Regions from separate parts of the Streptomyces sp. NPDC035033 genome, predicted to be linked through region 1. Evidence: riboswitches for the same ligand, from Rfam matches in the RefSeq annotation. Region 1 holds a riboswitch; each other region holds the start of a gene.
The links. Region 1 has a riboswitch for cobalamin ahead of AB0E83_RS07880 (ABC transporter substrate-binding protein). Riboswitches for the same ligand answer to the same signal wherever they lie in the genome.
Positions count from the first base shown of each region.

Region 2: it holds a riboswitch for cobalamin, as region 1 does, so the genes downstream of both, AB0E83_RS32740 (energy-coupling factor ABC transporter permease) here and AB0E83_RS07880 (ABC transporter substrate-binding protein) in region 1, are expected to answer to the same signal.
Region 3: it holds a riboswitch for cobalamin, as region 1 does, so the genes downstream of both, cobN (cobaltochelatase subunit CobN) here and AB0E83_RS07880 (ABC transporter substrate-binding protein) in region 1, are expected to answer to the same signal.
Region 4: it holds a riboswitch for cobalamin, as region 1 does, so the genes downstream of both, AB0E83_RS25880 (ribonucleoside-diphosphate reductase subunit alpha) here and AB0E83_RS07880 (ABC transporter substrate-binding protein) in region 1, are expected to answer to the same signal.

Region 1 covers NZ_JBEZUZ010000012.1:38,245-45,493, forward strand. Annotated here, with positions in the region: gene AB0E83_RS07865 (Gfo/Idh/MocA family oxidoreductase) at 1-1,022, shown strand, start outside; gene AB0E83_RS07870 (NEW3 domain-containing protein) at 1,057-2,085, shown strand; gene AB0E83_RS07875 (DeoR/GlpR family DNA-binding transcription regulator) at 2,151-2,948, opposite strand; cobalamin riboswitch at 3,114-3,319, shown strand; gene AB0E83_RS07880 (ABC transporter substrate-binding protein) at 3,387-4,430, shown strand; gene AB0E83_RS07885 (iron chelate uptake ABC transporter family permease subunit) at 4,544-5,515, shown strand; gene AB0E83_RS07890 (ABC transporter ATP-binding protein) at 5,512-6,324, shown strand; gene AB0E83_RS07895 (ABC transporter permease) at 6,369-7,178, opposite strand.
Region 2 covers NZ_JBEZUZ010000131.1:3,101-10,349, forward strand. Annotated here, with positions in the region: gene AB0E83_RS32715 (NADPH-dependent 2,4-dienoyl-CoA reductase) at 1-1,696, opposite strand, end outside; gene AB0E83_RS32720 (hypothetical protein) at 1,836-2,357, shown strand; gene AB0E83_RS32725 (ATP-binding cassette domain-containing protein) at 2,377-3,219, opposite strand; gene cbiQ (cobalt ECF transporter T component CbiQ) at 3,216-3,965, opposite strand; gene AB0E83_RS32735 (energy-coupling factor ABC transporter substrate-binding protein) at 3,972-4,328, opposite strand; gene AB0E83_RS32740 (energy-coupling factor ABC transporter permease) at 4,328-5,023, opposite strand; cobalamin riboswitch at 5,052-5,274, opposite strand; gene AB0E83_RS32745 (hypothetical protein) at 5,341-5,739, opposite strand; gene AB0E83_RS32750 (ALF repeat-containing protein) at 5,749-7,249, opposite strand, start outside.
Region 3 covers NZ_JBEZUZ010000001.1:266,811-274,059, forward strand. Annotated here, with positions in the region: gene AB0E83_RS01250 (cobalt-precorrin-5B (C(1))-methyltransferase) at 1-129, opposite strand, end outside; gene AB0E83_RS01255 (cobalt-precorrin-6A reductase) at 142-879, shown strand; gene AB0E83_RS01260 (precorrin-2 C(20)-methyltransferase) at 870-2,363, opposite strand; gene AB0E83_RS01265 (precorrin-8X methylmutase) at 2,360-2,995, opposite strand; gene AB0E83_RS01270 (cobalamin biosynthesis protein CobG) at 2,998-4,224, opposite strand; cobalamin riboswitch at 4,316-4,450, shown strand; gene cobN (cobaltochelatase subunit CobN) at 4,489-7,249, shown strand, end outside.
Region 4 covers NZ_JBEZUZ010000074.1:13,317-20,565, reverse strand. Annotated here, with positions in the region: gene mctP (monocarboxylate uptake permease MctP) at 1-1,080, shown strand, start outside; gene AB0E83_RS25885 (GNAT family N-acetyltransferase) at 1,158-1,658, shown strand; cobalamin riboswitch at 1,708-1,844, shown strand; gene AB0E83_RS25880 (ribonucleoside-diphosphate reductase subunit alpha) at 1,971-4,337, shown strand; gene AB0E83_RS25875 (ribonucleotide-diphosphate reductase subunit beta) at 4,337-5,353, shown strand; gene def (peptide deformylase) at 5,415-6,065, opposite strand; gene AB0E83_RS25865 (hypothetical protein) at 6,133-7,113, opposite strand; gene AB0E83_RS25860 (HD domain-containing protein) at 7,193-7,249, opposite strand, start outside.

The DNA.
Region 1 (7,249 bases):
ACATCGCCACGCCCTGGGAGTTCCACTACGAGCAGGGCCGGGCGGCGCTGCTGGCCGGCAAGCACGTCATCGTCGAACTGCCCATCGCGACCGGGCTCGACGAGCTGTGGGACCTCGTCGACACCTCCGAGCGCACCCGCAGGCACCTCATGCTCGCGGAGAACTGCAGCTACGGGCGGAACGAGCTGGCCATGCTGAAGATGGCGCACGAGGGCCTGTTCGGCGACATCACCAACGGCCACGGCGGCTACCTGCACGACCTGCGCGCCCTGCTGTTCTCCGACACGTACTACACCGACGCGTGGCGCCGGCTGTGGCACACCCGCAGCACCGCCTCCTTCTACGCCATGCACGGCCTGGCGCCGATCGCCGCGGCCATGGACGTCAACCGGGGCGACCGGATGACCACGCTGACCGCCACGGCGACCGCGCCGAAGGGGCTGGCCGACTACCGGGCGCGGTTCGTCCCCAGGAACCACCCGTCGTGGAAGGAGACGTACGTCAACGGCGATCTGGTCACCTGCCTCATCGAGACGGCCAAGGGCCGGATCATCCGCGCCGAGCACGACGTGAGCTCGCCCCGGCCGTACAGCCGGATCAACTCCCTCGCCGGCAGCCGGGGCATCTTCGAGGACTACGCGGGCGTGGTGTCGGCCGGCGGCGGGCGCATCTACGTGGAGCCGGACCACAGCGGCCACGCGTGGCGGGACTTCGGCTCCTACCGCAAGGAGTTCGACCACTGGCTGTGGAAGAAGATCGGCGACGACGCCGCGAACAACGGCGGCCACGGGGGCATGGACTACGTCCTCCAGTGGCGGACCGTCCAGCTGATGCGGGCCGGCCTCGTGCCCGACATCGACGTGTACGACTCGGCCGCCTGGTGCGCCCCGGTCCCCTTGAGTGTCATGTCCCTGGCAGCCGGAGGGCGTCCCGTCCCGGTCCCCGACTTCACCCGGGGCGCGTGGGTCAACCTCCGCATGGGCCTCGACTCGCGCACCACCGAGATGCCGCCCGTCGCCTGACGCGGCCTCCGTCCCTCCCCCGAAGGAGCAGTACGTGAGACCAGCACGACTGATCGGATCGCTCGGAGCCGCGGCCGTGGCGGGCGCGCTCATGGTCCTCCCGGCCTCGACCGCCACCGCCACCGCCACCGCGGACGGGAACCCCGCCGTCACGGCGGCGGAGACCCGGCCGGCCGCCGCCGGGACGACGGTGGCGATCTCCCCCGTCGACCTGGACGGCCCCGCCGTCGTCACGGTGAAGGTGACCGTCACCAACCCCGGGCCGGACCGGATGCGTGCGCTGGAGGTGACCTTCGGCGGCCCCGCCGGATGGGCCGTCCAGCCCTCCGCCGTCCGGGTGGACGGCTCCCTGGCCGCGGGCGCCTCCGCCGAGGCCGCCTTCCGGATCCGGGTGCCGGAGCGGCGCGCCGGATTCACCGTCCGTACGTTCACCGCGACCGCGACGTACCGCGGCGGCGACGGGGCCGGCTCCGCCACCGCCACCCGGACCCAGCGCAGCGGCACTCCCCTGCCGAACCTGGCCGCCGCCTACAACAACGTGGGCGTGACCGACGAGAGCGACACCCGGCCCGGCGACTACGACGGCGAGGGCAACAGCTTCTCCGCGCAGAAGCTCGCCGCCGTCGGGCTGCGGCCCGGCGCGACGGTGAAGGCCCTGGGCGCGGAGCTGCGCTGGCCGGACGTCCCCGCCGGCACCAGGAACAACGTCTCCACCACCGGCCAGGCCGTCGCCCTCGACGGCAGCGGCAGCCGGCTCGTCCTCCTCGGCTCGGGCGTCACCAGCGGGGCGGCGGGCACCGCGACCGTGTACTACACCGACGGGACGAGCGGCACAGGTTCCTTCGGCTTCCCGAACTGGTCCTTCGACCCGGCGAACGCCCACGGGGCGACCCTGGTGGCGTCGAGCGACGGGCGCAACCGGCCCGGCGGGTACGGCAACGCCGGCATCGCGTACCGCGTCTTCGCCCACTCGATCCCGCTCGACCCGGCCAAGCGGGTGGAGTTCGTGGTGCTGCCGAGCAACGGCAACATCCATCTGTTCGACATGGCCGTCGCCCCCTGACCGCCGGCGGCACCGCCCCGGACGCCTCCCGGTGTCCGGGGCGGTGCCGTGCCGCCGGGGGGGCCTCAGACCGTGATCACCTTGATGCCCATGTCGTCGAGGCGGGCGACGGCGTCCGCGGGGGCCGCCGCGTCGGTGACGACCACGTCGACGGCGTCGAGGCCGCAGATCCGGGCGAAGGCCCGCCTCCCCAGCTTCGACGAGTCGGTGACCACGACGACCCGCTGGGCGCGTTCGGCGAACAGCCGGCTGATGCTCGCCTCGTCCTCCTGCCGGGTCATCACGCCGAGCCGGGGGTCGAGCCCGTCGACGCCCAGGACCGCGACGTCGAGGACGACCTCGTTCAGCACCCCCGCCGTCAGGGGGCCGACCAGCTCGTACGTCTGCGGCCGGGCCACGCCGCCGGTGACCACGAGCTTCACCTGGGGCCGCACGGCGAGTTCGCCGGCGATGTTGAGGGCGTTGGTCACCACGGTGAAGACCGGCGTCGCGCCGTCCGCCGCGTCCCGCCGTTCCCCGCCGGCCCGCAGGGCCAGCGCGCGGGCCACCTCGGTGGTGGTCGTCCCCCCGTTGAACCCCACGACGTCCCCGGGGGCGACGAGTTCCACGGCGGCGGCCGCGATGCGCTGCTTCTCCGTGGCGTGCCGGGAGGACTTGTAGCGCAGGGGCAGCTCGTACGAGACGCCGTGCGCGATGGCCCCGCCCCGGGTCCGGATCAGCATCCGCTGCTCCGCCAGTTCGTCGAGGTCCCGCCGGATCGTCGCGGACGAGACCTCCAGGGCGGCGGCGGTCTCCTCGACGTCCAGCCTGCCCTCGGCGGCCAGCAGATCCAGCAGAGCGTGCCACCGCTCACCTTTGGACATGCCTCGGAACTCCTTCGACGTCTGGACCCGCGAACTGCCCGTCCACCATACTCCCCGCACCGGATGTGCTCGAAAGTGCGCGAAGCGCGTCGTCTTCGAGCTGTTTCGCGCAGCGAGACCGGGCGTCCGGTCGCGGGTGGGTAATCCTGGGCCGCGACCCGTCTGTGGTAGCTTGCCCGGGCCAGTCGCACCTGTGTACACATCGACACGATCTGTGCGCGGGTCAGGGAATCCGGTGGGAATCCGGAGCTGACGCGCAGCGGTGAGGGTGACGGGCGGAGCATCGGCCACTGGGCCCCGAGGGGGCCTGGGAAGGCGCCCCGTCCGGACGACCCCGAGTCCGAAGACCTGCTGGCGGCCCCGGCGCCGTGCGCCGTCGTCCGGGGAGCACCGTTCGACAGGCTCCGCGCATGAGCCGTGACGCAGAGGACCCCTCTCATGCCCCACGCACGTCCCGCCCGTCCCGCCGCGCTCCTCCTCGCCGGCGCCGTCCTCCTGGCCGGCTGCGGAACCGGCGGCCAGGAGGCCCCGTCCGGGGCGAAGGGGGCGGACGCCGGCCACCGGCCGGTCAGCCTCGGCAACTGCGGGCAGCGGGTCGAGGTCGACCGCCCGCCCCGCCGTGCCGTCGCCCTCGACCAGGGATCGGCCGAGATCCTGCTCTCCCTCGGCCTGGCCGACCGCATGGCGGGCACCGCCACCTGGACGGACCCCGTCCTCAAGGGCCTGGAGAAGGCGAACGCGAAGGTCCCCCGGCTCGCCGAGCGCTACCCGTCGTTCGAGAAGGTGCTCGACGCCGAACCCGACTTCGTCAGCGCCTCCTTCCTCTACACGCTGGGCAAGGGCGGTGTCGCCCCCCGCGAGCGGTTCGCCGAGCTCGGCGTCCCCACGTACCTCTCCCCCGCCGACTGCGTCGGCAAGGACAACGGCGGGGACGGCGACGGCGTGCGGACCGCACCGCTGACCATGGACACCGTGTACGGCGAGATCCGTGACCTGGCCCGGGTGTTCGGCGTGCCGGAGCGCGGCGAGAAGCTCGTCGGAGAGCTCCGCGCCCGGGTGGAGAGGGCCACGGCGGGCTCCGACTTCGGCGGCGCGTCCGTCCTCTACTGGTTCTCCGACTCCCAGGGGCCGTACATGGCCGGGTGCTGCGGCGCCCCGGGGATCGTCAGCCGGGCGCTCGGGGTCCGGAACGTCTTCGACGACACCAAGGAGGAGTGGCCGCAGATCAACTGGGAGACGGTCGCCGACCGGGACCCCGACGTGCTGGTGATCGCCGATCTGACGCGCCGGGCCCAGTCCGCCGAGAGCGCCGCGAAGAAGATCGCGTTCCTGGAGTCGCACCCGGTCACCCGGAACATGACGGCGGTGCGGAAGAAGCGGTACGTGGTCCTCAGCGGCCAGGCCATGAACCCCACGATCCGCACCGTGGAGGGCATCGAGAAGACGGCGGCCGCGCTGCGGGCGTACGGGTTCGCGAAGTGAGCCGGCCCGGCCCCGCGGGTCCGCCCGCCACCGAGGAGACGGCCCCCCGGGTCCGCCGCCCCGCCCGCTCCTCGCGGGCGGTCCCGCCGCTCGCCGGGGCCGCCGGGCTCCTCCTGCTGTGCGTCTCCGTCGCCCTCGCCGTCACCCTCGGCCCGGCCGACATCCGCGTCGCCGACACCTGGTCCGTCATCGCCTCCCACCTCGGCGGAGCCCCGTCCGGCCTCAGCCCCGTCCGGGACGGCATCGTCTGGAACCTCCGGCTGCCCCGGACGCTCCTCGCCGCCGTGTGCGGCGCGGGACTCGCCGTCTGCGGCGCGGTGATGCAGTCCCTGCTGCGCAACCCGCTCGCCGACCCGTTCGTCCTCGGCGTCTCCTCCGGCGCCTCGACCGGCGCCGTCGCGGTCGTCGTCCTCGGCGTGGGCGGGGGCCTGGTCTCCGTCTCCGGCGGCGCCTTCCTCGGCGCCCTCTGCGCCTTCGCCCTGGTCCTGCTCCTCAGCCACACCCTGGGCGGGTCGACGGACCGCGTCGTCCTGGCGGGGGTCGCCGCGATGCAGCTCTTCTCGGCGCTCACCTCCTTCGTGGTGATGACCGCCGCCGACGCCGAGACCACCCGGGGGGTCCTCTTCTGGCTGCTCGGTTCGCTCACCGGCGCCGGCTGGACCGACGTCGGCGTGTGCGCCGCCGTCCTCGCCGCGGCCCTGCTGGTCTGCGGCGGACACGCCCGCACCCTCGACGCCTTCGCGTTCGGCGAGGACGCGGCGGCGTCGCTCGGCGTCTCCGTGGCGCGGACCCGCCTGGTCCTCCTCTCGGTCACCGCCCTGCTCACCGCCGTCCTCGTCTCGTCCGCCGGCGCGATCGGCTTCGTCGGCCTGGTCCTGCCGCACGCGGTCCGCGCCCTCACCGGCCCCGGCCACGCCCGGCTGCTGCCGCCGGCCGCCCTGGCCGGGGCGGTCTTCCTGGTGTGGGCCGACACCCTCGCCCGGACCGTCCTCGCTCCCCAGGAGGTCCCGGTCGGCGTGGTGACCTCGCTCGTCGGCGTCCCCGCCTTCGTCCTCGTCCTGTACCGCACCCGGAGCCCCCGGTGACCGGGCCCCCGACGCGCGCCGGCGGCGGCACGGGCCTGCGGGCCGATCGCGTCTCCCGCACCGCCGGCGGCGCGCTCCTCCTGGACGGCGTGACCATCGCGCCGCGCCCCGGCACGCTCACCGGGCTGCTGGGCCCGAACGGCTCGGGGAAGTCCACCCTCCTGCGCGTCCTGTCCGGCGTCCTCGCGCCGGACGCCGGCGTCGTCACCCTGGACGGCGCCCCGCTGGGCGCCGTCCCGCGCCGGACGCGGGCCCGGCGCGTCGCCGTCGTCGCCCAGCACGCCGACACCCAGGTCGACCTCACCGTCGCCGACGCCGTACGCCTCGGGCGCGTCCCGCACCGCCGGGCGTGGTCGCCGGCGACGGCGGCCGACGAGGAGGCCGTGCGCTCCGCCCTCGCCCGCACCGGCCTGGCCGACCGGGCCCACCGCGCCTGGAGCACCCTCTCCGGCGGCGAGCGGCAGCGCGTCCAGATCGCCCGCGCCCTCGCCCAGGAGCCGCGCGAGCTGCTGCTCGACGAACCGACGAACCACCTCGACGTCCAGCACCAGCTGGAGCTCCTGTCCCTGCTCGCCGGGCTGCGGCTCACCTCCGTCCTCGCGCTGCACGACCTCAACCTCGCGGCGATGTACTGCGACCACCTGGTGGTCCTGCGCGAGGGGCGGGTGGTGGCCGCGGGACCGGCGGCGGAGGTCCTCACCGAGCGGCTCGTCGCGGACGTCTACGGGGTGCGCGCGACGGTGACCCGGCCCGGCCCCGACGGCCGTCCCCACGTCCGCTTCCTCGGCCCCGCGTCCGCGGACGGCTGAACGGGCCCGCGCCCGGGCCGCGGCCCGGAACGCCCGGCTCCCGGTCAGGCGCGGGGAGCCGCGCCGCGCCGGGGCCCGGACGCGGGACGGCGGTGGATCCTGCCGCGGGCGGCGAGTTCGAGGGTCAGGGCGACGGCGAGCGCCTCGACGGCCAGGAGGGCGACGAGGACGAAGAGCTGGACCGCCCCGGCGGTGACGGGGGACGCCCCGCCCAGCAGCATGCCGACGAAGGCGCCCGGCAGCGTGACCAGACCGACGGTGCGGGTCTGGTCCAGGGCGGGCAGCAGCGCGTCCGAGGCCGCGGCGCGGGCCACTTCGAGCCGTGCGGCGCGCTCGGGGAGGCCGAGCGCCAGGCCGGCCTCGACCTCCCCGTGACGCTGGGTCAGTTCGTCCAGCGTGCGGCGGCCGGCGAGGACCGTCGCGGTCAGCGCGCCGCCGACGAGGATGCCGCTGACGGGGACGACGGCGATGCCGGGCACGGTCAGCAGCCCCGCCGCGACCAGCCCGGCCACGGTGGGCACCACCGGGACCGCCAGGGGGAGCGCCGCCCACCACCAGGTCCCGTTGCCGGTGATGCGCCGGCCGGCGGTCCGGGTCGCGACGGCGAGCATCAGCAGGAGGAACCCCAGCAGGGCCGCGGTGTGGTGGACGGCCCAGCCGATCAGCGCCGAGACCGCCGCCAGCTGCGCGACCGCCCGCAGTCCGGCCGTGACGATCTCGCGGGCCCGCCGGGACGATCCGTCCGGCGACAGCCGGAACACCGCGACCACGGCGGTGGCCACGAGGAGCAGCACGACGAGCGCGACCGCGAGCGACGTGTCGACGGGCAGCAGGGTCTCGGCGGCGAGAGGCATGGGACATCGCTACCCCGTGGAGCGGGAACTCCTCCGGAACGACCCGTCCGCGTCCGCGCGTCCGGTGGACC
Region 2 (7,249 bases), on a different contig from region 1:
TGCGCTGGAGCAGGTGCACCCGGCGCGGCGGTGCGTTCCGCTCGGGCTCGCGCAGGCCGCCGCGGTTCTCGTAGGAGGTGTCGACCCCCCACTGGCGGAAGTACGTCTCGGGGTCCTGGCTCGCGCCCTCGCCGCCGTCGGTGAGGAACTCGGCGACGTCGAAGCCGATGCCGCCGGCGCCGATGACCGCGACCCGTTCGCCGACCGGGGCGCCGTCGCGCAGGACGTCGAGGTAGCCGACGACGCTCGGGTGGTCCTGGCCCTCGATGCCGGGGGAGCGGGGGGTGACGCCGGTGGCGACGACGACCTCGTCGTACCCCTCCAGGTCGGCGGCGGAGACGTGGGTGCCGAGGCGGACGTCGACGCCGTGCTCGGCGAGCTGGACGCGGAAGTAGCGCAGGGTCTCCTCGAACTCCTCCTTGCCGGGCACCCGCTTGGCGACGTTCAGCTGGCCGCCGATCTCGGCGGCGGCGTCGAAGAGGGTCACCGCGTGGCCGCGCTCGGCCGCCGCGACGGCGCAGGAGAGGCCGGCCGGCCCGGCGCCGACGACCGCGATCCGCTTGGCGAGGCGGGTGGGGGAGAGGACCAGCTCGGTCTCGTGGCAGGCGCGCGGGTTGACCAGGCAGGAGGTGATCTTGAGGTTGAAGGTGTGGTCGAGGCACGCCTGGTTGCAGCCGATGCAGGTGTTGATGGTCTCGGCGCGGCCGGCGGCGGCCTTGTTCACGAAGGCGGGGTCGGCGAGGAACGGCCGGGCGAGGGAGACGAGGTCGGCGCGCCCGTCGGCGAGGATCTCCTCGGCGACCTCGGGGGTGTTGATGCGGTTGGAGGTGACGAGTGGAATGCTCACCGCGCCCATCAGCCGCTTCGTCACCCAGGTGTAGGCGCCGCGCGGGACGGAGGTGGCGATGGTGGGGATGCGGGCCTCGTGCCAGCCGATGCCGGTGTTGATGATCGTGGCGCCGGCGGCCTCGATCTCCTTGGCGAGCCGGACGACCTCCTCCAGGGTGGAGCCGCCGGGGACGAGGTCCAGCATGGAGAGGCGGTAGACGATGATGAAGTCGGTGCCGACGCGCTCGCGGATCCGGCGGACGATCTCCAGCGGGAAGCGGACCCGGTTCTCGTAGGAGCCGCCCCAGCGGTCGGTGCGGTGGTTGGTGGCGGCGGCGATGAACTCGTTGATGAGGTAGCCCTCGGAGCCCATCACCTCGACGCCGTCGTAGCCGGCCTCGCGGGCGAGCTCGGCGCACCGGGCGTAGTCCTCGACGGTCCGCTCGACCTCGGCGTCGGTCAGCTCGTTCGGCACGAAGGGGCTGATGGGGGCCTGGATCGCGCTGGGGGCGACGAGGCCGGGGTGGTAGGCGTACCGGCCGAAGTGCAGGATCTGCATCGCGATCCGGCCGCCCTCGGCGTGCACGGCGCCGGTGATCAGCCGGTGCTCGGCGACCTCCTCGGCGGTGGTGAGCTTGGCGCCGCCGTCCCACGGCCGGCCGGCCTCGTTGGGGGCGATGCCGCCGGTGACGATGAGGCCGGCGCCGCCGCGGGCGCGCTCCGCGTAGAAGGCGGCCATCCGCTCGAAGCCGTGCTCGGTCTCCTCCAGGCCGACGTGCATCGACCCCATGATCACCCGGTTGGGCAGGGTGGTGAAGCCGAGGTCGAGCGGGCTGAGCAGATGCGGGTACGGGGTCGTCGCGGTCACGGGGCGCCTCCTCGCGCAGGGATCGTCGCACCCTGTTGTAGGTGACGCGCCCACCCTTCTGCAACTAGTTGCAGAAGAATCGGGGTGTGATGGTTACTACTCGGTAGAGGCGAGGCCGCGCGTGCTTAGGGTGGACCCCGTGACAGAGACGCTCACGCACGAGTCCAGCGCCTTCGTGAACTTCCGGCACTTCGCCTTCGCCGAGCGGTACGCGCACGCCTTCCGCTGGCTCGACGTGAGGCGCTTCCGCTTCTCCGACCCGTCCGCCCCCGACCGGGACCTCCTCGCCGGGCTCGTCGCCCACGAGCAGTTCCGCGACGACTATGCCGGCGGCGGAGTGGACCCCGGGGGCACCCGCCACGGCGAGTACTGGCTCCGCCTCCTCACCCCCGAGGCGTACGAGTCCATCGGCCGGGAGCGGGCCGCCCGGCTCCTGGCGACCTGGGCCGAGCAGTACGGCCCCCTCCCGGGCCCGCTCGCCGAGGCCCTGCGCCGCGAGGCACACGATCCCCTGGCGACGGCGGACTCCGTCCACCACCTGAACGGCCTCGGGGAGGACGAGTACTACGACTGGGCGAGCGTCCACGGCGAGTTCCACGAACTCGTCCTCGTCGACCGCGCGGCCCGCCGCCTCACCCTGCTCGTGGCCGCCGACGACTGAACGCCGCCGACGCCCCCGCTCAGCCCACCCCGTCCAGCAGCAGATCCAGCTCCTCCGCCGTCCGCGGCCCCGGCACGCCCTCCGGCAGCAGCCCCCGCGCCCGCAGGAGGCGGCCGACCGACACCGCCCACGGGCGCCGCAGCCGCGCGGCCTCCAGCAGCGCGTCGTCCGCCAGCAGCTCCGCCGCCGGGCCCGTGCGCAGCCCGGCGGGGGAGAGCACCGCGGCCTCGTCGGCCCACCGCAGCGCCAGGTCCACGTCATGGGTGGCCATGACCAGCGTCGTGCCCGCCGCCCGCAGCCGCTCCAGGGTCTCCAGGAGCCGCTCCTGGCCGTGCGGGTCCAGGCCCGCCGTCGGCTCGTCCATGATCAGGACCCGGGGGCGCATCGCCACCGCGCCCGCGATCGCCGCCCGCTTCCGCTGCCCGTAGGACAACAGGTGCGTCGGCCGGTCGGCGAGCGCCGTGATGTCCAGCGCCTCCAGCGCCTCCGCCACCCGGAGCCGCACCTCCTCCTCCGCCAGCCCCAGGTTCATCGGCCCGAACGACACGTCCTGCGCCACCGACGCGGCGAAGAGCTGGTCGTCCGGGTCCTGCGTCACCAGCTGCACCGAGGTCCGCAGCCGGGTCAGCCCCTTCCGGTCGTACGCCACCTCCGCGCCGTCCAGGAGCAGCGCCCCGCTGCCGACCCGCAGCCCGCCGCTCAGCAGCCGCAGCAGCGTCGTCTTCCCGCCGCCGTTGCGCCCGAGCAGCGCGACCGCCCGGCCCTCCGGCACCGCGAAGCCGACATCGGTGAGGACGGGCGGCCCGTCCTCGTACGCGAAACCCGCGCGGACCAGTTCCACGACCGGGGTGGGGGCCGTCATGGCAGGAGCCTTTCCAGGACGAGGGTGAGGGCGACGAGCCCCGCGAGGAGACCGCCCGTCGCCGCGAGGAACGGACGGGAGACCGCCGCCCCGGGCAGCAGGACCCGCAGCGTGCCGTCGTACCCCCGCCCGGCGAGACCGGTCTGGAGCCGCTGCGCCCGGTCGAAGGCCCGCACGAACGAGGTCGCGCCGAGCCCGGCCAGCGACCGCCACACGGCCGCCCGGGTGGTCGCCCCGAGCCGCGCCGCCTGCGCCTGGCGCACCTTGGCCTGCGCGTCGAGCAGCAGGAAGACGATCCGGTACATCACCAGGGCCACGTCCACCACCGGCGCCGGCACCCCGGCCCGCACCAGGCGCGGCAGCACGTCCGACACCGGCGTGGTGAAGGCGAACAGCAGCACCCCCAGCGAGGCCGACGCCGTCCGCAGCAGCAGCTCCCCGGCGTGCGCGGGACCGTCCGGGGCCCAGGCCACGGCGCCCCCGGGCCCGCCCACCGCGAACAGCAGCGGCACCGCGCCCGTGACGCAGAAACCGAGCGGGATCCGGAAGGCCCGCCACAGCTGCCGGCCCGGCACGCCGGCCGGACCGAGCAGCACCGCGAGGGTGGCCGCCGCGACCAGGACCGCCCCCGGCCACGGCGGCAGACACACCGCGCAGAGCGTCAGGCCGAAGCCGAGCACGGCCTTCTCCGCCGGATGGCGGCGGCGCCAGCGACTGCCGTGCGCCGCCGCGTCGATCGGCAGCATCGGCGGCTACGCGTCCTTGTCCGCGTCCGGGGCGGGCGCGCCGCCCTCCGCGCGGGCCGCGGCCCGCTCCTCGCCCTGCCGCCGGCCGCGCCGCAGCCCGAAGTAGTACGCGAGGACACCGGCGCCCAGCGCCGCCTGGAGGGCGAACAGCGCCGACTCGATCTCGCCGGACGGCGGCTCGTACAGCGGGGAGAACCACGGCTCGTAGTCCGGCTCGATCTCGGTGATCGCCGTCTCCGCCTCCGCGTCGGCGCCGGTGAACGGCTCCTCCTTGTGGTCGCCGAGGCCGAGCGCCAGCGGCAGCACCGCCAGCGCCGCCACGAGCGCCAGCAGCAGCGTGTTGATCCTCGCGTTCCGGCTCATCACGCCGCAGCCTCCTCGCGCCGCTTCGCCTCCGGCCGGGCGAGCACGCCCAGCCGCAGCAGGTCGCCCCTGCTGGACTGCGTGAGCAGCCGCATCACCAGGACGGTCAGCAGCCCCTCGCTCACGGCGAGCGGGATCTGCGTCACCGCGAAGATCCCGCCGAACTTGGCGAGCGACCCCGCCACCCCGCTGCCCGGGTCGGGGAAGGCGAGGGCCAGCTGGACGCTGGTCACGCAGTAGGTGGAGAGGTCGGCGACGAACGCGCCGGAGAACACGCCCACCATCAGCGGCGCCCCGGACCGCTTCAGCAGCAGGTACGTCCCGTACCCCGCCCAGGGCCCGACGACCGCCATCGAGAAGACGTTCGCCCCCAGCGTCGTCAGCCCGCCGTGGGCGAGCAGCAGCGCCTGGAACAGCAGCGTGATCGTGCCGAGCACCGCCATGACCGGCGGCCGGAACAGGATGGCACCCAGCCCCGTGCCCGTCGGATGGGAACAACTCCCCGTCACCGAGGGCAGTTTGAGCGCGGACAGGACGAAGGTGAAGGCGCCGGAGGCGCCGAGCAGCAGGGTGGACTCGGGGTGGGCGCGCACCTCGCGGGTGAGCGCGCGGACGCCGTGGACGACGAACGGGGCCGACGCGACGCCCCAGGCGGCCGCGTGGACGGGGGGCAGATACCCCTCGGCGATATGCATGATCGGGAGACCCTCTCCAGCACCTCGTGGATGGACAACGCGCCCTGGCCGGTCTCCTGGCTGACGGTAGTGCCGCCCGACTCCGCCTTCCCACCCCACGACGGTCTCCCGCGGCGGAGCAGTGGCTTCCCCTGGGGGATGGAGCCGGACCTCCCGATCACAGTGGCGAGGGCCGCACCGGTACTGCACCGGTTTCCCGAACACCAAGGCCCTGTGACAGTAGTGGGTTGACCTGCTTCATCACAATGCGGGGTCGGTCACTCGCGCTCCGGAGCGCGAGCGGCCGGGGCGCCGCCGGACGGCGCCCCGGCCCTCTCCTACGCCGGGCCGTCCGCCTCGCCGTACACCGAGTCCAGCAAGGAGTCGTACGCGGCGTACATCTTCGGCAGCGCCCTCCGATCGTCACGCACGGCGAGGAAGCCGAGGACGGACGAGAGGAGGTGCTCGACGGACCGGCGGTCCTGCTCCGCGGTGAACCGTTCGAACCCCTGGAAGCGGAGGTCCGGGACCGCCTCGGACGGGATCCTCCTGATCCAGTGCTGAGCGGACAGCTCGCCGCCACGGACGCAGAGCCATTCGTGGAAGCCTCTCAGCATCCCGCCCGAGCGCGCGAGGTCGTACCCCGCGAGGAACATCGCCACGGGGTGGTACGCGGAACCGAGTCCGTATCCGCCCGGATTCTCGCGGACGCGGAGAATGAGTTCCCTGTCCTCCATCGTTCCTCCTCAGAACCCGAAGTCGATGTTCCCGTGCCTCGACCACCTGGACTTGTACTCGGCGATCGATTCCCCTCCCCGTGGCGTCCACGCGTCGTAGACCCGCCCCTCGTACACCACGACGACGTGGAAGTACCAGCCGGAGTCCACCCCCCGATACGTGGGGAGCAGGAGCTGGTCGACCGGGTTGATGGTGACGATCTGGCCGCCCCCCAGGCTGTCACGGATGCGACGGGCGCACACGTCACAGCCGCCGGAGTCCCTGATCTCGTCCACGGCCCGCGGGATGCCGGGCACGTCGTGCTCGAAGCACGAGCTTCCGGTCGCCGCCAGGGCCAGCGGCATCGCGTTCGCGGCCGTGTCGAGCAGTCTGCAGCCGGTCTTCGCCTGACCGAGGCCGTCGAGCGCCTTCTCCAGCGCCTTGAACTTCGAGCCGACGACCACGTCCGTCGCGAGGCTCCAGCAGTTCTCCAGGTCCTTGCCGTCGAGGCACGCCTCCAGGTCGGACAGGCCGGTGAGCTCGGCGGTCACGTCCGCCAGCCCCTTCATCGCGTCGCCGAACTCGTCGCCCATCGACAGGATGTCGCAGCCGATTTCGTGGTGCTGGCACCAGCGGACGAATTCCCGCGGGTCGCACGGGATGTACCCGTTCTGGCAGCGGTACTGCTCGGCCGGGGTCATCCCGCCCTCGACCGCCTTCCGCTTCGCCTCGACGGCCGCCTTCCGCCGGGCTTCCTCCTCCTGCCGGTACTTCTCGACGGCGACCTGGAAGGTCTCGGTCGCGGCCTTGAGCGCGGCCTCGCTGTCCTGTCCCGCGTCGAGGTGGGACTGCCACGCCTGCCCGGCGTACGCCCAGGCGGTCGACGACGACGCCTGCGCCATCTCGGAGGAGAGCGTGGCGTCCGCGGCGGACCTGGCGGCGTTGCGGGAGTCGGCGTCGGCGGCGTCGGCGGCCCTGCGGGCCGTCACGGCGTCCTCGGCCGCGCGGGCCGCCGAGGCCTCGGCGGCCCGCGCGTGCTGGTCGGCCTGCTCCGCGTACTCCCCCGCCTTCACCGCCCAGTCGTCGGCCTTCTGGGCCCAGGTGACGGCCTCGTCGGCGGCCTTGCGGGCCTGGGCGGCGACCTTCTGCGCCGTCGCGGCGTTCTGCTGGGCCCGGGCCGCGACCTTGGAGGCGTCCGCGATCAGCTTCTGGACCCGGGCCACGTGGGTCGCGGCCAGCTGGTCCTTGCGCACCGCCATGTACTGGCCGGAGACGATGAAGGCGTGCAGCGTACGGGGCGAGCCCTCCAGGGCGATGCGCGCCGCGGCCTTGACCTCGGGGCCGCCGGCCGAGACCAGCTGGGCCGCGCGGACCCGCTCGTCGTCGTTCCGCGCCGTGAACTGCCCCCGGACGAGGAAGTCGCTGTACTTCTTCGGGTCGCCGCTCTCCAGGGCCGCACGGCCCGCGTCGGTGACCACGGGGCCCGCTTCGGAGATCACGCGCGCGATGGCCACGCGCATGAGCTCCGAG
Region 3 (7,249 bases), on a different contig from region 1:
GGGGAACTCCCCGGTCAGGAGGGCGGTGTACGCGGCCGTCGTCGCCGCCGTCGCGCAGGCGCCGGTCGTCCAGCCGGGCCGCAGGCCGGTGTGCTTGAGTTGGGCCTCGCGCCCGCCGCCGGTACTCACGAAAGGTCTCCCATGCACGTGCTCATTCTCGGAGGGACGACCGAGGCCCGCGCCCTGGCCGGGCTGCTGCATCCCGGCACGAGGGTGACCAGCTCCCTCGCGGGGCGGGTGGCGAACCCCCGGCTGCCGGCCGGGGAGGTGCGGATCGGCGGGTTCGGCGGGCCGGACGGGCTCGCGGCGTGGGTGCGCGAGCACGCCGTGGACGCGGTCATCGACGCCACCCATCCCTTCGCCGAGCGGATCAGCTTCAACGCGGCCCGGGCGGCCGCCGCCGTCCATGTTCCCCTGCTGGCGCTGCGCCGCCCCGGGTGGGTCCCGGGGGAGGGGGACGACTGGCGCGACGCGGGCTCCCTGGAGGAGGCCGCCGCCGCCCTCGACGGCCTCGGCGACCGCGTCTTCCTCACCACCGGCCGCATGGGCCTCGCCGCCTTCGCCGACCGCCCGGAGTGGTTCCTCGTCCGGTCGGTCGACGCCCCGGAGGCGCCGATGCCGACGCGCACCGAAGTCCTCCTGGACCGGGGCCCGTTCACCCTCGAAGGGGAACGGGAACTGATCGCCCGCCACCGCGTCGACGTCCTGGTGACGAAGGACTCCGGCGCCGCCGCCACCGCCCCCAAGCTCACCGCCGCCCGCGAGGCCGGCATCCCGGTCGTCGTCGTCCGCCGCCCCCCGGTCCCCGGGGGCGTCCCGACGGCGGCCACCCCGGAGGAGGCCGCCGCCTGGGTGGCCCGGGGCGCCCGTCAGCCGTAGCGGCGCGGCGTCCAGGCGATCGTGCGGCCGTCGCCCCGCTCGACCGCGCGGGTCTGCGAGGAGCCGATGAGGAGCAGGGTGCGCATGTCGACCTCGGAGGGGTCCAGGGTCTTCAGGGTCACCACCCGGACCGACTGCTCGGGTCCGCCGACGTCGCGGGCGACGACCACGGGGGTGTCGGGGGAGCGGAGCTCCAGGAGGAGGTCGCGGGCGGCGGCGACCTGGTGGGTGCGGGACTTCGAGCCCGGGTTGTAGAGGGCGAGGACGAGGTCGGCCCCGGCGGCGGCGCGCAGCCGGTCCGCGATGACCTCCCAGGGCTTGAGGCGGTCGGAGAGCGAGATCGTCGCGTAGTCGTGGCCCAGGGGGGCGCCGGCCGCCGCGGCGGCCGCGTTGGCGGCGGTCACGCCGGGCAGGACCCGTACGGGGACGCCGGCGTAGGCCGGTTCGCAGGCGACCTCCAGGACGGCCGTCGCCATGGCGAAGACGCCGGGGTCGCCGCCGGAGACGACCGCCACCTTGTGGCCGCGCCGGGCCAGGTCGAGGGCGAACTCGGCGCGCTCCGACTCGACCTTGTTGTCGGAGCCGTGCCGGACCTGCCCGGGGCGCAGGACCGGGACCCGGTCGAGGTAGGTGGTGTAGCCGACGAGGACGTCGGCGTTGACCAGCGCGCCGCGCGACTCGGGCGTCAGCCAGGGCGCGCCGGCGGGGCCGGTGCCGACGACGGTGACCTCGCCGCGCTCGCGCACGGGGTTGGCCCGGTCGATGCGGGAGGGGAGGACGGCGACGGAGAAGTACGGGACGGTCTCCGGGTCCACGTCGGCGAGGCGCTCGGTCCGCTCGCCCGCCATGAACGCCCGCTCCACGTACCGGGCGTCCTCCAGCCGGCCGGCCCGCTCCAGGGCGCGCCGGACGGCGGGGAAGGTGCGGCCGAGCTTCATCACGACCGCCGAGTCGGCGGCCGCGAGGCGGGCCGTCAGCTCGTCCTCCGGCAGGGTGCCGGGGACGATCGTGAGGACCTCCTCGGCCTCGCACAGCGGCTCGCCGAGCCGGGCGGCGGCGGCGCTGACGGAGGTGACGCCGGGGATGACGGTGGTGTCGTAGCGGTCCGCGAGCCGCTTGTGCATGTGCTGGTAGGAGCCGTAGAAGAGCGGGTCGCCCTCGGCGAGGACGGCGACCGTGCGGCCCGCGTCGAGGTGGGCGGCGAGCCGGGCCGCGGCCTCCTCGTAGAAGTCGTCGAGCGCGCCCCGGTAGCCGCCGGGGTGGTCGGTGGTCTCCACGGTGAGCGGGTACATCAGCCGCTCCTCGACGTGGTCCTCGCGCAGGTGCGGGGCGGCGATGGAGCGCGCTATCGAGCGGCCGTGGCGGGCCGAGTGGTAGGCGACGACGTCGGCCTCGGCGATGGCCTTGACGGCGGCGAGGGTGAGCAGGTCCGGGTCGCCGGGGCCGAGGCCGACCCCGTACAGCTTGCCCTTCACAGCGGTCATGCCTGGATCTCCGGTTCGTGCGCGAGGGCGTTGAGGGCGGCGGCGGTCATCGCGCTGCCGCCGCGGCGGCCGCGGACCACCAGGTAGTCGAGGCCGAGGTCGTTGGCGGCGAGGGCGTCCTTGGACTCGGCGGCGCCGATGAAGCCGACGGGGATGCCGAGGACGGCGGCCGGCTTCGGCGCGCCCTTCCCGATCATCTCCAGGAGGTGGAAGAGGGCGGTGGGGGCGTTGCCGATGGCGACGACGGAGCCTTCGAGGCGGTCCCGCCACAGTTCGAGGGCGGCGGCGGAGCGGGTGGTGCCGAGCTCGGCGGCGAGGGCGGGCACGGCCGGGTCGGAGAGCGCGCACAGCACCTCGTTGTCGGCGGGCAGCCGCTTGCGGGTGACGCCGGAGGCGACCATCTGCGCGTCGCAGAGGATGGGGGCGCCGGCCCGGAGGGCGGCGCGGGCGCTCGCGACGACGCCCGGCGAGTAGGCGATGTCCCGGACGAGGTCGGTCATGCCGCAGGCGTGGATCATGCGCACGGCGACCGTGGCGACGTCGTCGGGCATCCCCCCGAGGTCCGCCTCGGCGCGGATCGTGGCGAAGGAACGGCGGTAGATCTCGACGCCGTCCTTCTCGTACTCGTACATCCTCAGCTCTCCATCGGTGTCGTACGGGCCGCCGCCACGGCTTCGGCCAGGGCGGTACGGGGGACGGGGACGCCGTCCAGCAGATACGTGGCGGAGTCCCGGGCGGTGACCTCGACCCAGGTGCCGTGCGGGTGCCCGCAGCGGCGCGCGCAGCCGGAGAAGTGCACGGGCAGCGGCCCGGGGGGCGCCGTGCGGGCGTCCGCCCGGACGTCGGCGAGGGACTTGGCGCAGCCGGGCAGGCCGGTGCAGGCGGTGACGCCGGTGCCGGGGGCGGCCGGGTCGGTGATCAGGCCGTGCGCGGCGAGGACGGGGAGCCGGGCGGGGGCCGCCCCGACGGCGACCGCTCCGCGCCACGGGGTGAGCCGGAGCTCGTCGGCGCCGTCGGCGAGGGCCCGCAGGCCGTCGGCGGTGAGCCGGCCGAGGGGGGCGAGGACGTGCAGGGCGCGGTCGCCGAGGGGGCCGGGCGCGGGCGGCGGCGCCGGCGGGAGGGAGAGCGGGGGTACGGGCTCCGCGGCGATCCCCGCGCGGGCCAGGGCGCCGGCCCACTCCGGGACGTGCCCGGCGGGCAGCTCGCGCGGGCGCCACGCGCCGGTCCCGGTGGCCTCGGCGGCGTCGAGGAAGGCGAGGGCGCAGGCGAGGGCGGCGCCGGCGGCGTCGGCGGCGGGCAGGCGGAAGGTGCCGGAGCCGGTCTCCAGGAGGACGGCTCCGTCCGGCGCTGCGACCAAGGTCACATCGCCGCCGAGTCCGGCGACGTCGCCGCGGCCGTCGTCGAGGACGAAGAGGAAGCGGCCGGAGAGGGCCGCGGCGCGGGGCTCCGCGCACAGCGCCGCGTCCAGGGCGCGGGCCCACAACTGCGCGTCCCCGTGGCCGAGTCCGTCGAGTCCGGCGGCGGGCGAGGCCACGATGTTGCGGACCCGTTCGTGGGTGGGGGAGGGCAGCAGGCCGGCCGCGCCGAGGAGGGCGGCGAGCTCCGCCCCGCAGCCCTCGCCGAGGCCGCGCAGCTCCGCGTTGCCGCGCGAGGTGACGCTGATCCGCCCGTCGCCCAGGGACTCCGCCGCGCCGGCCAGGACCTCGGCCTGACGGGGAGTCAATCTGCCTGCGGGCAGGCGGAGTCGGGCCAGGCGGCCGTCGTCGGCGGGGTGCAGGCGCAGCGCCCCGGGGCAGGCGTCGCCACGGTCCCGTATGCGAGGTTCGCCCGGTTCGGGCGGCGGGGGTGGGGTGGGCGGCATGGCGGCGAGCATACCCACGGGGAACCGGGCGGCCACCGAGTGTGATCCGGCCGACTCCCCGGCCCCCTCCGGCCCGCGGGCGCCAGGATCTACTATGCAGATCGGCATGGGGTCCCAGGACCCCGGGGAGGAAGCCCGGTGAGAATCCGGCGCGGTCCCGCCACTGTGAGCCCGAGCCGGCGACGGCACGGGTGAGTCAGGAACTCCCCGCCGACCACGACCACCCGGGGCGCGGAAACCCCGAGGAAGGGCCTGAGCCTCGCCATGCTCCTGCTGCTGTCGCACTCCGACACCGACCTGCTCAGCGCCCGTGCGGCCGGCGGACCGGTGGAGTACCGCTTCGCCAACCCCGCCCGGCTCCCGCTCGCCGACCTCCCCGCCCTCCTCGACGGGGCCGAGCTGGTCCTGGTCCGCCTCCTCGGCGGCGTCCGCTCCTGGCAGGACGGCCTGGACGCGGTCCTCGCCACCGGGAAGCCGGTCGTCGTCCTCAGCGGCGAACAGGCCCCCGACGCCCAGCTGATGGCCGCCTCCACCGTCCCGGTCGGCGTCGCCACCGAGGCGCACGCCTACCTCGCCCACGGCGGCCCCGCCAACCTGGAGCAGCTCGCCCGCTTCCTCTCCGACACCGTCCTGCTCACCGGCCACGGCTTCGAGGCCCCGGCGCCCGCCCCGACCTGGGGCCCGCTGGAGCGCACCGCCCGCGTCACCGAGGGCCCGACGGTCGCCGTGCTCTACTACCGCGCCCACCACATGAGCGGGAACACCGCCTTCGTCAGCGCCCTCTGCGACGCCGTCGAGGACGCCGGGGCCCGCGCGCTGCCGCTGTACGTGGCCTCCCTGCGGGCCCCCGAGGAGGAGCTGCTCGCCGTCCTGCGCGGCGCCGACGCGATCGTCACCACCGTCCTCGCCGCCGGCGGCACCAGGCCGGCCGAGGCGCAGGCCGGCGGCGACGAGGAGGCGTGGGACGCGGGCGCGCTCGCCGCGCTCGACGTGCCGATCCTCCAGGCGCTGTGCCTGACCGGTTCCCGGTCGGCCTGGGAGGAGAACGACGAGGGCCTGTCGCCGCTGGACGCGGCCAGCCAGGTCGCCGTCCCCGAGTTCGACGGCCGGCTCATCACCGTCCCGTTCTCCTTCAAGGAGATCGACGCCGACGGCCTGCCCGCCTACGTCGCCGACGCCGAGCGCGCCGCCCGCGTCGCCGGCATCGCCGTCCGCCACGCCCGCCTGCGGCACATCCCGAACGCCGGGAAGAAGCTGGCGCTGGTCCTCTCCGCCTACCCGACCAAGCACTCCCGCATCGGCAACGCCGTCGGCCTCGCCACCCCCGCCTCCGCCGTCGCGCTGCTGCGCCGGCTGATCGAGGAGGGGTACGACTTCGGGCCCGCCGAGGAGCTGCCCGGCCTGGTCTCCGGCGACGGCGACGAGCTGATCCACGCCCTCATCGAGGCCGGCGGCCACGACCAGGACTGGCTCACCGAGGAGCAGCTGGCGAAGAACCCGGTCCGCATCCCGGCCGCCGACTACAAGCGCTGGTACGCCGAGCTGCCGGCCGAGCTGCGCGAGCGGGTCGAGGAGCACTGGGGGCCGGCCCCCGGCGAGATGTTCCTCGACCGGTCCCGGAACCCGGAGGGCGACATCGTCCTCGCCGCCCTGCGGCGCGGGAACCTGCTGATCCTCATCCAGCCGCCGCGCGGCTTCGGCGAGAACCCGATCGCGATCTACCACGACCCGGACCTGCCGCCGTCGCACCACTACCTGGCCGCCTACCGCTGGATCGCGGCCCGCGCGGAGGACGGCGGCTTCGGCGCCGACGCGATGGTCCACCTCGGCAAGCACGGCAACCTGGAGTGGCTGCCCGGCAAGAACGCGGGACTCTCCGCCGCCTGCGGCCCCGACGCGGCCCTCGGCGACCTGCCGCTGGTCTACCCGTTCCTCGTCAACGACCCGGGCGAGGGCACCCAGGCCAAGCGCCGCGTCCACGCCACCCTCGTCGACCACCTCGTGCCGCCGATGGCCCGCGCCGACTCCTACGGCGACATCGCGCGCCTGGAGCAGCTCCTCGACGAGTACGCGCAGATCTCCTCCATGGACCCGGCGAAGCTGCCCGCGATCCGCGCCCAGATCTGGACGCTGATCCAGGCCGCGAAGCTCGACCATGACCTCGGTCTGGAGGAGCGCCCGGAGGACGACGGCTTCGACGACTTCCTGCTGCACGTCGACGGCTGGCTGTGCGAGGTCAAGGACGCCCAGATCCGGGACGGCCTGCACGTCCTCGGCACCGCCCCCACCGGCCCCGAGCGGGTCAACCTGGTCCTCTCCATCCTGCGCGCCCGCCAGATCTGGGGCGGCACGCAGGCGCTGCCGGGCCTGCGCGAGGCGCTCGGCCTGGACGAGTCGGCCGCGACGCGGACCACCGCCGACGAGGCGGAGGCGAAGGCCCGCGCGCTGGTCGAGGCGATGGAGGCGGCGGACTGGGCGGCGGACGCGGTCGCGTCGGTCGCCGACGGGTACGGCGCCGAGGTCCACGACGTGCTCCGCTTCGCCTGCGAGCAGGTCGTGCCCCGGCTCGCCGCCACGACGGACGAGCTGACCCACGCCGTGCACGCGCTGAACGGCGGCTTCGTCCCGGCGGGCCCGTCCGGCTCCCCGCTGCGCGGCCTGGTCAACGTGCTGCCGACCGGACGGAACTTCTACTCCGTCGACCCGAAGGCCGTGCCGTCCCGGCTCGCCTGGGAGACCGGGCAGGCGCTCGCCGACTCCCTCCTCACGCGCTACCGCGAGGACAACGGCGAGTGGCCCACCTCCGTCGGCCTCTCGCTGTGGGGGACGAGCGCGATGCGGACCGCCGGCGACGACGTCGCCGAGGCGCTGGCCCTGCTCGGCGTCCGGCCGCGCTGGGACGAGGCGTCCCGCCGCGTCAACGGCCTGGAGCCGATCCCCCTGGAGGAGCTCGGCCGCCCGCGCGTCGACGTGACGCTGCGCATCTCCGGCTTCTTCCGGGACGCGTTCCCGCACGTCATCGCGC
Region 4 (7,249 bases), on a different contig from region 1:
ATCGCCTTCGGCGTGCTCGCCGCGTACACCTACTCCTCGGGTCTGCGCGCGCCCGCGCTCATCGCCTTCGTCAAGGACACCCTGATCTACCTGGTGATCGCGGTGGCGATCATCTACATCCCGATCAAGCTGGGCGGTTTCGACGCGATCTTCGACGCGGCGAACGAGAAGTTCACCACCAACAAGGCGGGCGGGCTCGTGCCGACCGAGGCCGGGCAGTGGACCTACGCGACGCTCGCGCTCGGTTCGGCGCTCGCGCTCTTCATGTACCCGCACTCCATCACGGCGACCCTGTCGTCGAAGAGCCGCGAGGTCATCCGCCGCAACACCACGATCCTGCCGCTCTACTCGCTGATGCTGGGCCTGCTCGCGCTGCTCGGCTTCATGGCGATCGCCGCCGGGATCAAGGTCGAGAACGGCCAGCTCGCCATCCCGCAGCTCTTCGAGTCCATGTTCCCCGCCTGGTTCGCGGGCGTGGCCTTCGCCGCCATCGGCATCGGCGCGCTCGTGCCGGCCGCGATCATGTCGATCGCCGCGGCCAACCTCTTCACCCGGAACATCTACAAGGACTTCCTCAAGCCCGGGGCCACCCCCGAGCAGGAGACCAAGGTCTCCAAGCTGGTCTCCCTCCTGGTGAAGGTCGGCGCCCTCGTCTTCGTCCTCACCATGGACAAGACGGTCGCCATCAACTTCCAGCTCCTGGGCGGCATCTGGATCCTCCAGACCTTCCCGGCCCTGGTCGGCGGCCTGTTCACCCGCTGGTTCCACCGCTGGGCGCTGCTCGCCGGCTGGGCCGTCGGCATGGTGTACGGCACGATCGCCGCGTACAACGTGTCGACGCCGAAGCAGAAGCACTTCGGCGGCTCCTCGGCCGAGATCCCCGGCATCGGCGAGATCGGCTACATCGGCCTCACCGCCTTCGTCCTCAACGTCCTGGTGACGGTGGTCCTCACCTTCGTCCTCAGGGCCGCGAAGGCCCCCGAGGGCGTCGACGAGACCTCCCCCGCGGACTACACGGCCGACGCCGGCGACGCCGGGGTCCGCACCGAGCTGCCGAAGGTCGGTGCCGGAAGCCACTGACGGCACGCGGTACGGGGCGAGGGCCCGGGGCGGAAAACCCCGGGCCCTCGCCGTGCCCGCCGGGCAGACTGCCGGGCATGGACTTCACGATCAGGGCCGTGCGGCCCGAGGAGCACAAGGAACTCGGCGAGATCACCGCACGGGCGTACCTCGACGACGGCCACCTCTCCTTCGGCGAGGCCGACGGGTACCTGCCCGTCCTGCGGGACGTGACCCGCAGGGCCGGCCTGGCGGAGGTGCTCGTGGCGGTGGACGGGGACGGGGCGGTCCTCGGCGGCGTCGCCTTCACGGCCGGCGGGAAGGAGTACGCCGACATGGCCGTCGACGGCGAGGCCGAGTTCCGGATGCTGGCGGTCGCCCGCGCGGCGCGCGGCCGGGGCGTCGGCGAGGCGCTGGTACGGGCCTGCGTCGAGCGCGCCCGCGAACGGGGCAGCGCGCGGCTCGTGCTCTCCACCCAGACCCGGATGACCACCGCCCACCGGCTCTACCGGCGGCTGGGCTTCGTCCGGGTGCCCGAGCGGGACTGGAGCCCGGTGCCCGGCCTGCCGCCGCTGATGGCCTTCTCCCTGGAACTCTGAACCACCGCGACCCGCGGGGACACAACATGTGGGGGGTGCCGAGAGGGGCGCCCCCCACATGTATGCTCGTCCTCGCTGTCGCCGCAGGGGAATCCGGTGCGAATCCGGAACTGTCCCGCAACGGTGTGCTTCGTGCGCTTATCCACGGAGTGAGTCCGAGCACCTGCCGGCAGTGCGCCCGGTCCGACCGTTCCGGGTGCCGACGACGTCCGGGCCTCGCGGAATGGGCCGGTGGACGCGGGCGCATCCGCGCGTACGGACGCCCGCCCCTCCCCCGCCGCGGCCCCGGGCCGAGCGAGGGAGAGCCCCCACGTGACCATCGCGCCTGCGGGTCCGTCAGCTGCCGAGACCGCCGCGACCGACGGCGACGGCCCCGGGACCGTACTGCTGCGGACCCTGACCGACCTCACCGCCGACCTCACCGACACCGACCCCGGCCGGGTCGCCGCCGCCGCGCTGCGCGGCCGGCACGCCGGTTCGGACGAGGCGGAGCTGCGCGAACTGGCCACCGAGGCCGCCGCGGGCCTCATCTCCGAGGACCCCGCCTACTCCCGGCTCGCCGCCCGGCTGCTGACCCTCACGATCGCCGAGGAGGCGGCCTCGCAGGGCGCGGTCTCCTTCTCCGCCTCGGTCGCCACCGGCCACCGCGAGGGCCTGATCGCCGACCGCACCGCCGCCTTCGTGGCGCTGCACGCGGACCGGATGGACGCGCTGATCGACCCGGCCGCCGACGACCGCTTCGGCTACTTCGGCCTGCGGACCCTGTACTCGCGCTACCTGCTGCGCCACCCGATCACCCGCAAGGTCGTCGAGACCCCGCAGCACTTCATGCTCCGGGTGGCCGCCGGCCTCGCCGAGGACGACTCGGTCCGCGCCCTGGACGAGGTGGCGGCGCTGTACGGGCTGATGAGCCGGCTCGACTACCTGCCCTCCTCGCCCACGCTCTTCAACTCCGGCACCCGCCACCCGCAGATGTCCTCCTGCTACCTGCTGGACTCCCCGCTGGACGAGCTGGACTCGATCTACGACCGCTACCACCAGGTCGCGCGCCTGTCGAAGCACGCGGGCGGCATCGGCCTGTCGTACTCCCGGATCCGCTCGCGCGGCTCCCTGATCCGCGGCACCAACGGCCACTCCAACGGCATCGTGCCGTTCCTGAAGACGCTGGACGCCTCGGTCGCCGCCGTGAACCAGGGCGGCCGCCGCAAGGGCGCCGCCGCCGTCTACCTGGAGACCTGGCACGCGGACATCGAGGAGTTCCTGGAGCTCCGCGACAACACCGGCGAGGACGCCCGCCGCACCCACAACCTGAACCTCGCCCACTGGATCCCGGACGAGTTCATGCGCCGGGTCGACGCCGACGCCGAGTGGTCGCTCTTCTCCCCCGCCGACGTGCCCGAGCTCGTCGACCTGTGGGGCGAGGAGTTCGACGCCGCCTACCGCGCCGCCGAGGCCAAGGGCCTGGCCCGTCGCACGATCCCGGCCCGCGACCTGTACGGCCGGATGATGCGGACCCTGGCGCAGACCGGCAACGGCTGGATGACCTTCAAGGACGCCTCGAACCGCACGGCCAACCAGACCGCCGAGCCCGGCACGGTCGTCCACTCCTCCAACCTGTGCACCGAGATCATCGAGGTCACGAACGACGGCGAGACGGCCGTCTGCAACCTCGGCTCGGTCAACCTCGGCGCGTTCGTCGACACCGCCACCGGCGACATCGACTGGGAGCGGCTGGACGCCACCGTCCGCACCGCCGTGACCTTCCTCGACCGGGTCGTGGACATCAACTTCTACCCGACCGAGCAGGCCGGCCGGTCCAACGCGAAGTGGCGCCCGGTGGGCCTGGGCGCGATGGGCCTCCAGGACGTCTTCTTCAAGCTGCGCCTCCCCTTCGACTCGGCCGGGGCCCGCGCGCTGTCCACCCGGATCGCCGAGCGGATCATGCTCGCCGCGTACGAGGCGTCCGCCGACCTCGCCGAGCGCAACGGCCCGCTGCCGGCCTGGGAGAAGACCCGTACCGCCCGGGGCGTGCTCCACCCCGACCACTACGGCGTCGAGCTCGCCTGGCCCGAGCGGTGGGCCGCGCTGCGCGAGCGGATCGCCGCCGTCGGCATGCGCAACTCCCTGCTCCTCGCCATCGCCCCGACCGCGACGATCGCGTCGATCGCGGGCGTGTACGAGTGCATCGAGCCGCAGGTCTCCAACCTCTTCAAGCGCGAGACGCTCTCCGGCGAGTTCCTCCAGGTCAACTCGTACCTGGTGGACGAGTTGAAGGAGCTCGGCGTGTGGGACGCGCAGACCCGCGAGGCGCTGCGCGACGCCAACGGCTCGGTGCAGGGCTTCACCTGGGTGCCGGCCGAGGTCCGCGAGCTGTACCGGACGGCGTGGGAGATCCCGCAGCGCGGCCTGATCGACATGGCCGCCGCCCGCACCCCGTTCCTGGACCAGTCGCAGTCCCTGAACCTGTTCATGGAGACGCCGACCATCGGCAAGCTGTCGTCGATGTACGCGTACGCCTGGAAGCAGGGCCTGAAGACCACGTACTACCTGCGCTCCCGCCCGGCGACCCGGATCGCCCGCGCGGCGCGGGCCGCCGCCCCCGTCCCCGTCCAGGTGACCCCCGAAGAGGCCGTCGCCTGCTCCCTGGAAAACCCCGAGTCCTGCGAGGCCTGCCAGTAATGACCACTTCCGCGGAGAAGAACCTCCTGGACCCCGGGTTCGAGCTGACCCTGCGTCCGATGCGCTACCCGGACTTCTACGAGCGCTACCGGGACGCGATCAAGAACACGTGGACGGTCGAGGAGGTGGACCTCCACTCGGACGTCGCCGACCTCGCCAAGCTCACCCCCGGCGAGCAGCACATGATCGGCCGCCTCGTCGCGTTCTTCGCGACGGGCGACTCGATCGTGGCCAACAACCTGGTCCTGACGCTGTACAAGCACATCAACTCCCCCGAGGCGCGGCTGTACCTGAGCCGTCAGCTCTTCGAGGAGGCGGTGCACGTCCAGTTCTACCTGACCCTCCTGGACACCTACCTGCCCGAGCCGGACGACCGCGCGGCGGCCTTCGCGGCGGTCGAGAACATCCCCTCCATCCGCGAGAAGGCGCAGTTCTGCTTCCGCTGGATGGACTCGGTCGAGAAGATCGAGAGGCTGGAGACGGCCGCCGACCGCCGCCGCTTCCTCCTCAACCTGATCTGCTTCGCCGCCTGCATCGAGGGCCTGTTCTTCTACGGGGCCTTCGCCTACGTGTACTGGTTCCGCTCCCGCGGCCTGCTGCACGGCCTGGCGACCGGCACCAACTGGGTCTTCCGCGACGAGACCATGCACATGAACTTCGCCTTCGAGGTCGTGGACACGGTCCGCAAGGAGGAGCCGGAGCTCTTCGACGACGCCCTCCGGCAGCAGGTCACGGAGATGCTGAAGGAGGCCGTCGAGGCGGAGCTCCAGTTCGGCCGCGACCTGTGCGGCGACGGCCTGCCCGGCATGAACACCGAGTCCATGCGCGCGTACCTCCAGTGCGTCGCCGACCAGCGCCTCCAGCGGCTCGGCTTCCCCCCGGTCTACGGCTCCGAGAACCCCTTCGCCTTCATGGAGCTCCAGGGCGTCCAGGAACTCACCAACTTCTTCGAGCGCCGCCCCTCCGCCTACCAGGTGGCCGTCGAGGGCACGGTCGACCTGGACGAGGACTTCTGATCCGTACGCGAAGGGCCCCGCACTCGTGGAGTGCGGGGCCCTTCCGTGTCTCCGGGGCCGGTCAGGCGTTGGGGACGACCGGGTAGCGGGGGGTGCCCTCCTCCATCTGGCGGAGGGCGTCCTTGCGGTCGCGCTTGGAGAGCTTGTCGATGTACAGGGTGCCGTACAGGTGGTCCGTCTCGTGCTGGAGGCAGCGGGCGAAGTAGCCGGTGCCGCGGACCTTGATGGGGTTGCCGTGCAGGTCCTGGCCGTGGACCTCGGCGAAGTCCGGGCGGGCCAGCGCCGCGTAGGCGGTGGGGACCGACAGGCAGCCCTCGTTGGAGTCGTCGAGGAAGCGGCGGTCGGCCGGCAGCTCCTGGAGCACCGGGTTGACCACGTGGCCGGTGTGGCGGACGCCCTCGTCGTCGGGGCAGTCGTAGACGAAGACCTTCAGGCCGACGCCGATCTGGTTGGCGGCGAGGCCGACGCCCTCCGCGGTCTTCTGGCTGGCGAACATGTCGTCGACCAGCGCCGCGAGCTCGGGGCCGAACTCGGTGACGTCCTCGCACTCGTGGTGCAGGACCGGGTTGCCGACCACCGTGATGGGACGGGAGGTGCCCCGCTCGCGGTGGGCGAGCTCGCGCGCCTCGCAGTCCTCGGTGTCCACGATGTAGCCGTCGTCGTCCAGGGCGTAGCCCGTGAAGATCTGCTCGCCCGTCTCCTGCTGCGCCATGTGCCGCCGCGCCTTCCTGAAAACCCGATTCCGTCGGAGGACAGCCTACGGGGCCGGGGCGGAAGGCTCAGCAGACCTCTTCGAGATCGCGCCACTCCCGGCTGTCGGGGCTGTCGGCGACCCAGCCGTCGAGGAGGCCGCGCACCAGGTCGGCCGGGGCGGCGATGCCGCACTCGCGCTCGGGCACCCACAGCTCGCCGGGCGAGCGGTGGCCGAGCGGGCCGGGGTGGCCGGGCTCGCTGTGGTCGTGCGGGTCGACGTGGTCGCCCTCGCCCTCGGCGCTGGGCATGGTCGACTCGGAGCAGGCCCGGCACAGGAGGCGTACCGACGAGGACCAGTCCTCGGCGGCGAAGCCCGCCTCGGCGGCCAGCTGCTCCAGGGCGTCCCGGTCGGCCTCGGTGGCGGCCTCCAGGAGGACCACCCAGGTGGGGACCGGTGAGGGCGCCCACAGCTCGATCTCGTCGAAGACCGGGTAGGAGGGCCCGGCGGTGGTGGTCCGCTCGCCGTTGGGCACGCCGTCGTGGAGGACGACCTCGCCCCAGCGCCGTCCGGAGGACGGCAGCGGGATGGAGAGGACCTCGATGCGGGCCGGGTCGAGCCGGCGGCCCCACACCACCTCGGCCTCGCCCTCCGGCGAGAGCCGCACGGCGGCGCTGCCGAGCTCCATCCCGGCGGGCTCGCCGGTGCCGGCGGAGGCTCCGGGCACCTTCAGGCCGTACGCCTGCCAGGCCCGACGGGCCAGCGGCCAGTCCTGGAGGGCGGTGGCGGCGATGCCGACGTTCCACCAGTCGGGGGCGCCGGTCTCCTTGTCGAGGAGGGCCACGGCCCGCAGTCCGGCGGCCCGCGCCTGCTCCCAGTCGTGCCGGAACTTGTGCAGCAGCGCCAGGTTGAACCAGGACTCGGAGAGCCAGGGCTCAAGATCCGCCGCCCGGGTGAGCAGCGCGCCCGCGTCCTCGTACCGGCCGTCGCCGATCAGCGTGAACGCGCGGTCGGTGGCCTGCCGCCACGAGGCGGAGGGCCGATGCCGTACCTTCCCGAAGATCCTCACGATTCCCGCCTGCCGGTCGCTTCACCCTCTTGTTCGCATCCAACCATGCCGGGTCGGACGCGCGCTCATTACCCATGGGTTACCCCGTGGGGACCGAGGTCACCCCCGGGGCCCCGCCGCGGGCGAGGACCCTGGC